DNA from 2 places in the Paenibacillus sp. EKM10P genome. Region 1 is predicted to be linked to the other one. Evidence: predicted binding sites of a transcription regulator. Region 1 holds the regulator's gene; the other holds the start of a gene.
What was found. The regulator Rex, encoded in region 1, represses fermentation and respiration genes when NADH is low (regulators of the CRP and FNR family bind a similar motif). The targets are predictions, from matches to a motif close to TTGTGAAATATTTCACAA.
Positions count from the first base shown of each region.

Region 1 (3,877 bases):
ACTCGATTGTTCAAGGACAGCAAGAATGGGCAATTGCCTTCGTTACGTCAGCAGTTGGCAAAATCGGGGCATGAGAAGTCGACGGAATGGGCCTCGGTCATTGATCAGTTGTACCCACTTGTGTTAGAGGTTAAGGAAACTTGGGACCTACTAAGCGATAAGCTGTTTGGCATGTTGCCGGAGCGAACTGATGCCACACCAGGTGAAACGGGGCAATTTTCTTCGCGTCTCAAACCGTCAGCCAAGCCTGCAAAGTGGGATCAGGCGGCGGCATTGGAAAATCAGCTTTATGTAACATTGAGCGAAATTTTGCGCAAGGGCGACAAGCTGATGCTGGATGTCAAGGAAGAACATGACGATTATGCGGCGGATAGTCTCATTACAGATATCACGGGTCTGCTTAAGGATTTGGCGGGGATTAGGGAAAATTTGCGCTTCTTTATACGACTCGATGATGAAACAACCGTATATTGGCTTGAAGCGAGTGGACAATTCCGTAGTAAATCATTGCAATTTTATGCGGTGCCCGTCGATGTGAGCCGCCAGTTGAAAGAAATGTTTTTTGACAAAAAAAGAAGTATTATTCTGACATCTGCTACTTTATCGGTAGATAAATCGTTTCAGTACATGACCGATCAACTCGGTTTGCAGGAGGCCGCAGATCAAGGACGATTAATGACGTCACAGCTCCCATCACCCTTTAATTATAGGGATCAGGTGTTGCTGGTCATTCCGCGAGATTTTCCGAGTGTGAAGGGCAGTGTAGGAGATGCACATTTTGTAGAGATGCTCGTTAGCTCTCTAGGAGCGACTGCCCAGGCGACGCGGGGGAGAATGCTCGTTCTGTTTACTTCCTATCGGATGCTCCGGCAAGTGTATGAGCCGCTCAAAGAGGCGTTAGCGTCCAGCGATATTACCGTGTTAGGACAAGGTGTGGACAGTGGGAGTCGCAGCAAGCTAACCCGCCGTTTTCAGGAAGCGAAAGCTTCTGTATTGCTGGGAACCAGTAGCTTCTGGGAAGGCGTCGATATTCCAGGGAAAGCTTTGACTTGTCTGGCTATCGTTCGCTTGCCGTTTCAACCGCCCAACCACCCGTTACTGGAGGCTAAAAGCGAGTTGCTCCAGCAGCAGAAGAAGAATCCATTTATGAAGCTGTCTGTACCACAAGCAGTTATTCGCTTCAAACAGGGATTTGGGCGATTGGTACGTACAGCGAGCGACCACGGAGTCGTCATCGTTTACGATACGCGTGTGATCGAATCCTATTATGGAAAGCACTTTTTGTACTCGTTACCGGGACCAAAAATGGAGCATATGCCATCGGAGCAAATGGTGCCCCGCATCGCTGAATGGCTCCAATCCGCCCCGGAGACAGAGGCACAACGGACGGACACTTAAAGTCCGTTACAATTAGGGGGAGCAAGTATGAAATCAGATAAAATTTCAGAGGCTGTCGTACGGAGATTACCCGTATATTTACGTTATCTGAATGCACTGCACAAACGGGAGGTGGCTACGGTCTCTTCTCAAGAGCTGGGACAGAGGTTAGATTTGAATCCGGCCCAAATTCGTAAAGATCTTGCCTATTTTGGCGATTTTGGTCGGAAGGGCATCGGTTACGATGTTTCTTATCTAATCGAGAAAATACGCCATATCCTGAAAATCGACCAGCAAATTAATGTAGTATTGGTCGGAGCAGGTAATCTGGGTCAAGCCCTATCGAACTATAATGCTTATTTAAAAGACAATATGAAGATTGTGGCGGTTTTTGATGCGTTCCCGGATAAGGTTGGGACCAGAATCAATACTTTGGTCGTACAGCCGATGGATGAACTGGAAGCGACTGTGAAAGAAAAAAATATACGAATCGGGATTATTACTGTACCTGATTTTGAGGCACAGCACGTAGCTGATAGGCTGATTGAGAGTGGAATTGGAGCGATTTTGAACTTTGCACCTATCATTCTCAAGGCACCGGCTAACATTCGGATACATGCCACAGACTTTACAACTGATTTGCTTAGCCTCGCTTATTATCTGGAGGACGGAAAGGAAGAAGCACAATATGACAGTGAATAAATGGATGATTAAAAACGGCTCGTTTGCCGTGAATGGACCCGAGGCTGGGGTAATCCATGGTTTTATGATTGTGGAGGATAGCCGTATTACTTACATTGGCGAGACTTTGCCTGCGGGTGAGGAAGAGACAGAAGCAATCGACGGCAAGGGGTTATTGTTTTTACCTGGTCTGATCAATACTCATGGTCATGCGGCGATGTCTCTGCTGCGAGGGTATGGAGATGATTTGGCACTTCAAGTGTGGCTTCAGGAAAAAATGTGGCCTATGGAAGCCAAGTTTACATCTACGGATGTGTACTGGGGAACTTCTTTGTCAGTGCTGGAAATGCTGAAAGGTGGAACCACGACTTTCCTGGATATGTACGATCATATGGATGAGGTGGCTCGTGTAGCTGAAGAGTCGGGCATTCGTGCAAGCTTGATGCGTGGAGCCATTGGACTCTGTTCAGAAGAAGAACAACGGATCAAGCTAGCTGAGGCCGTGACTTTTGCGCGTAACTGGCATGGAAAAGCAGACGGACGTATCACAACAATGATGTCTCCTCATGCCCCATACACATGCCCGCCTGCGTTTATTGAGAAATTTGTTCAAGCAGCACATGATCTCGATTTACCATTGCATACGCACATGTCCGAGACGATCGCCGAAGTTGAACAAAACGTACGCGACTACGGCTTGCGTCCAGTTGCACACTTAGATAAGCTTGGCTTTTTCTCCCGTCCTTCACTTGTTGCCCACGGCGTTCACTTGAACGACGAAGAAATAGCTTTGTTAGCGGAACGAGGTGTGGCGGTATCGCATAATCCAGGCAGCAACTTGAAGCTGGCAAGTGGTGTAGCTAGAGTGCCTGAATTGCTGCGTGCAGGAGTTACTGTTTCACTCGGAACAGATGGTCCTGCCAGCAATAATAACCTGGATATGTTCGAGGAAATGCGTCTGGCGGCACTCATTCACAAGGGAGTATCTGGCGACCCAACGGCAGTTCCTGCAAATGAAGCACTACGTCTGGCAACAGAGTATGGTGCAAAGTCGATTGGTTTAAAAGAGGTAGGAGCGCTGGCAGCAGGCAATAAGGCTGACTTTATCGCGCTAGATCTGGATCAGGCCCATTTCTTGCCGCGTACAGATCTTATTTCTCATGCCGTATACTCTGCAAGTGCCAAAGACGTGGCTCATGTGTGGGTAGACGGCCGTCAGGTTGTGAAAAATGGCGAATGCCTGACGATGGACGAGGAACGTATCAAACATGAGGCACAAGCCGCCTTTGAAGGGCTGCTGTCGCGCTAATTTAGGTGTCACATCCCCTTAGAGAGGAAGCACAGGTTTGAAAAATAAGAAGAAATGGATAGCGGTCGCCATTTTGGCCGTAATACTGATCCTGGTCAGCATTTTCTGGTATTATTCGTATGTTACTCAAGACCAGGTGGCTGAGAAAAATGCCGCTATCATGAAGGCCAAGCAATCAGGTGGTCTGGTTAGCACGACTCAGACATGGAAGTCTGTGTGGGATCAGATATATTGGGTAGTTCAAGGAAAAAACGCACAGAATGAAAATATAATGGTGTGGGTTCCTTTTCAAAAAATGGAGGGGAAACCTAACATACCTGCCGCAGATCCAAGCGGTGTTCATACCGAGCTGATGAAAAACGGAGTCGACGAGCAAAAAATGACAGCGATAATTCAGCAGCAACTTCCAAATGCAAAAATTGTAAGGCTCCAACCGAGTGTGTTCAATGGCGAATATGTATGGCAACTGTTTTACGATGATGAAAGCCATCACCACTATACCTTTTACCG
Region 1 covers NZ_JAALET010000002.1:568,646-572,522, reverse strand. Annotated here, with positions in the region: gene dinG (ATP-dependent DNA helicase DinG) at 1-1,398, shown strand, start outside; gene HFE01_RS07965 (redox-sensing transcriptional repressor Rex) at 1,426-2,079, shown strand; gene HFE01_RS07960 (amidohydrolase) at 2,066-3,367, shown strand; gene HFE01_RS07955 (cell wall elongation regulator TseB-like domain-containing protein) at 3,405-3,877, shown strand, end outside.

Region 2 (3,877 bases), on a different contig from region 1:
TCCCACGTTCCTGTCCACCCTTTCCCTTCGGCCTTGCCCCGGAACTCAAAGGAGACTCCTCGCAAGATCAAACCTAGCAAAATAAACACAAATACCAGATAATATCCGCTAAACATCGTTGCATAAAAATGCGGAAAAGCGGCAAACATCGCACCTGCTGCTGTAATCAGCCACACTTCGTTGGCATCCCAGAATGGACCAATCGTATTGATCATCAAACGTTTTTGTTGGTCATTACGCGGCACTAATCCCGTAGCCATCCCTACGCCAAAATCAAAGCCCTCTAGAAAAAAGAAGCCTGTAAACAGCACAGCGATCAATAAGAACCATAAATCATTTAACGACAATGCTGTCACCCCCTTGAGCAAATGGATCATGAATTACCGTATGCTGATGCGGCTCCATATCTGGGCCTTTACGAGCGGTACGAGCAAACAGGAATGCCAATACACCCGTTAAAATGAGATACAACGTCGTAAATGCAATCAGTGAGAACAACACTTCTCCTGCTACAACGGTAGGTGAAACAGAATCTTTTGTTTGCAGCAAACCAAATACAGTCCACGGCTGACGTCCCATTTCTGTCATGATCCAGCCCGCGGTATTGCCAATGAATGGGAGCGATATCCCCCACAGCATAAGACGGAAGAACCAACGATGGGAGCCCTCCAATTTTTGTCGAAAACTCAGATAAGCTCCGTACAGAGCAAGTGCAATCATGGCACAGCCTGCCGCAATCATAATGCGGAAGCTCCAGAAGGTCGTACGGACAGGCGGAATATAATCACCCGGACCGTAGGTCTTTTCATACTGTGCTTGAAGCTCCTTCATACCAGGCACAGAGCCGGAAAACTTGCTATACGACAGAAAGCTCAGTGCAAACGGAACCTTAATCTCAAAGGTATTTTCCTGCTTATCAGGATCAATATTGGCAATAATCGTCCAAGGCGCTGGATCGCCACTGTCTCCCCACAGAGCTTCACTGGCTGCCATCTTCATGGGCTGTGTTTTGATCAAATATTGAGCCTGTCCATGACCAAACAAAGGAATAGCAATGGCACAGATTAATGCAACAATAATGCTCAATTTAAAAGAAGGTTTAAAGAAGTCCATATTCTTTTTATGCATCAGCTTCCAAGCACTAATCCCAGCTACGAGGAAAGCTCCAGTTGCAATAGCAGCAAAGATGGTGTGAGGATACTCCCACAAAAGCTGCTCGTTCGTTAACAAAGCAGCAAAATCTTGCATTTCTGCACGGCCATTTACAACCCCATATCCTACGGGACGTTGCATGAATGAATTAGCAGCCAAAATCCACAAAGCCGAGAGCATCGTACCAATCGCTACTAGCCACATGCAAACTAAATGGACAGTTTTGGATAGTCTTTCCCAGCCGAATACCCATAGGCCGATAAAGGTTGATTCCAGAAAAAATGCAAGCAATGCTTCAATCGCTAGCGGTGTACCAAATACATCACCGACAAAACGGGAAAAGTCCGACCAATTCATTCCGAACTGGAACTCCTGCAAAATTCCGGTAACTACGCCCAGCGCAAAGTTAATCAGCAGAAACGTTCCCCAGAATTGAGCCATTTTTTTGTACAAGTCTTTTTTCTTGATAACATACATAGTCTCCATAATTGCCACCAACAATGACAATCCAATGGAGATTGGCACATAAACAAAATGAAGAATCGTAGTGGTTGCAAACTGCAACCGTGCCAAATCCAATACGTCCATGATGCTGCTCCTCCTCTGTACTTCCCTTAACAATGATTTAATGTTTGTGATCTGAAGTCTTTTATATTTGTGATTGTATTCACATTGTTACATATGAAACCGTCACTTTTTTAGGAAATGACTCACTTAGCTAACTTCCCCATGGTTGCCATAACCGGGCTTCAGATTATCCCCATTATATAGAATAAATTTAAATGAAATAGAATCAAAAATGTGAACATCGTGTCAAAGTTGTGTCATAACGATGGCATTTTTATGAAAATGCCCTAAAATCCATAATCAATGTGACATTTTCTATTGATTCGTCTTTTTTCAATATATAAAAAAAGAGCCTCTCTTCATGCGGAGGATATACCTCCGACATCTGCAAGAGAGACTTCATAACGTTAAACCTAGGGAATCGATCAACAGCCATCTGTTCCTCCGTTCTTTTGGACCTGATTACGGTAGGAGGAAGGTGACATTCCAACATACTTTTTAAATTTACTATGAAAATAATCTGCATTCGCATATCCCACACGGCCCGCCACTTGGTGTACCTTAATCCCCTGTGCAAGCAATTCCCTTGCTCGCTCAATCCTTACCTTATCCAGGTAGGCATTAAAAGCCTCGCCTGTATGACTTTTGAACAGTTTGCCCAAATACCCACTATTGTAATTGAACATATCTGCCAGTAACTCCAGTCGCAAATTTTCATCATAATGACCATGTATAAAGTCAATCATTTGCTTCATGATGATCTCCTTGCCACCCGTATCAGTCTGGCCAATCCACTGCAACACATGTTCGAGCGAGTGATCCACCAGCTCGCCCAATGTTGAATAGGCATATACATTGGTAATCAAGTTGGAATGCTCCTCCAGCACGGTCCGGCTGTGTTCCTGTCCAGCTGCATATTTGTTCAGTGCGAGTGTGAACGTCTGAGCGAAGGCCGCCTTAATTGCAGATTCTGTACGATAAATCTGGGGAAATTGGACTTCCATGTCCTTAATGACACGGGTCGCCGCTTTACCATTAGCCATATCCAGCGCGTAGTACAGCTTTTCTGCATAACGCATGGGATCATCTGATGCTCTGTCAGACGCTTCATCCATTTCAGCAGGGACTGTCTCCCATTCATGTAGGTCGCCGGGAAGCATGACTCTTTCTGCCCGGAACAAAAACGTACGCTCCAATAATCGTAACGCCTGCTCAAAAGATTTGGGGATCTCCTTAAGAATGTCTACCGGAGCGCCGGCAGCCCCATAGATTTCATTTACCCACGGTTTTAGCTCCTGTCGCCATGCAGCCAGCAACTGAACAGCATCTTTTTCCGTTTTTAACATGGCGGGAAGCAATAGGCCCGTATATATTCCAGCCTCAAACACAATGCCTCTACCCTGCTCACGACACAATTCGGCCAGCCGCTGCTTTGCTGCCAACTGCCGGGCTTGCCGATCCCAGTCAGGTATACGCAAATCCAGCAGAATCACCTGATAGCTACTCCAGTCCAATGCTGGTAATTCAGGCTGTTGTCCGTGTTTTTCACCGCTACTTTGATGTTCGTCTTGCTTGGATGCACGATGGCTGGGTTCTACAGCATTACGAGCATGTTCTCCATGAACCGGAAACAGCAATGCTTCGATCCAATCGCGCTCATGCGAAGACGGACTTCCCCACTTTCCATCTCCCTTTTCGTTTTCAATGCTTTGCCGTACTCGCTTTAGCTCCAGCGTCATTTCTTCCTCATCAACGGGCTTCAATAAATAACCATCCACCCCGAATCCCATGGCTTGCCTAGCATAATTAAAGTCTGCATATCCGCTTAAAATGAGAAAGTGATACGGCTCCCCATTCATTTGGCGTATGCTTTGTATAACCTCCAACCCACTCATCCCAGGCATACGAATATCTACAATGACCAGTTCCGGTCGATGCTCTCCGAACTTTTCCAAAGCCTCGCGTCCGTTCTCAGCCGTATCGACGATGCGAAAGCCACAATCTCCCCAGTCAATAATGGAAGACAGTCCTTCACGAATCGCAGGCTCATCATCTACAATCATCGCTTTATACATTCGACGCTTCCTCCCTTGGTATGGAAAAGTATACGGTTGTTCCTACCTGTAATGCGCTTTCAATATGCAGACCATAACGTTCA
Region 2 covers NZ_JAALET010000007.1:114,627-118,503, reverse strand. Annotated here, with positions in the region: gene cydB (cytochrome d ubiquinol oxidase subunit II) at 1-347, opposite strand, end outside; gene HFE01_RS17310 (cytochrome ubiquinol oxidase subunit I) at 334-1,740, opposite strand; gene HFE01_RS17305 (response regulator transcription factor) at 2,145-3,794, opposite strand; gene HFE01_RS17300 (cache domain-containing sensor histidine kinase) at 3,787-3,877, opposite strand, start outside.
Region 2: a site for Rex is predicted at 1,808-1,825, ahead of HFE01_RS17310 (cytochrome ubiquinol oxidase subunit I). Genes of this name have one in related genera too.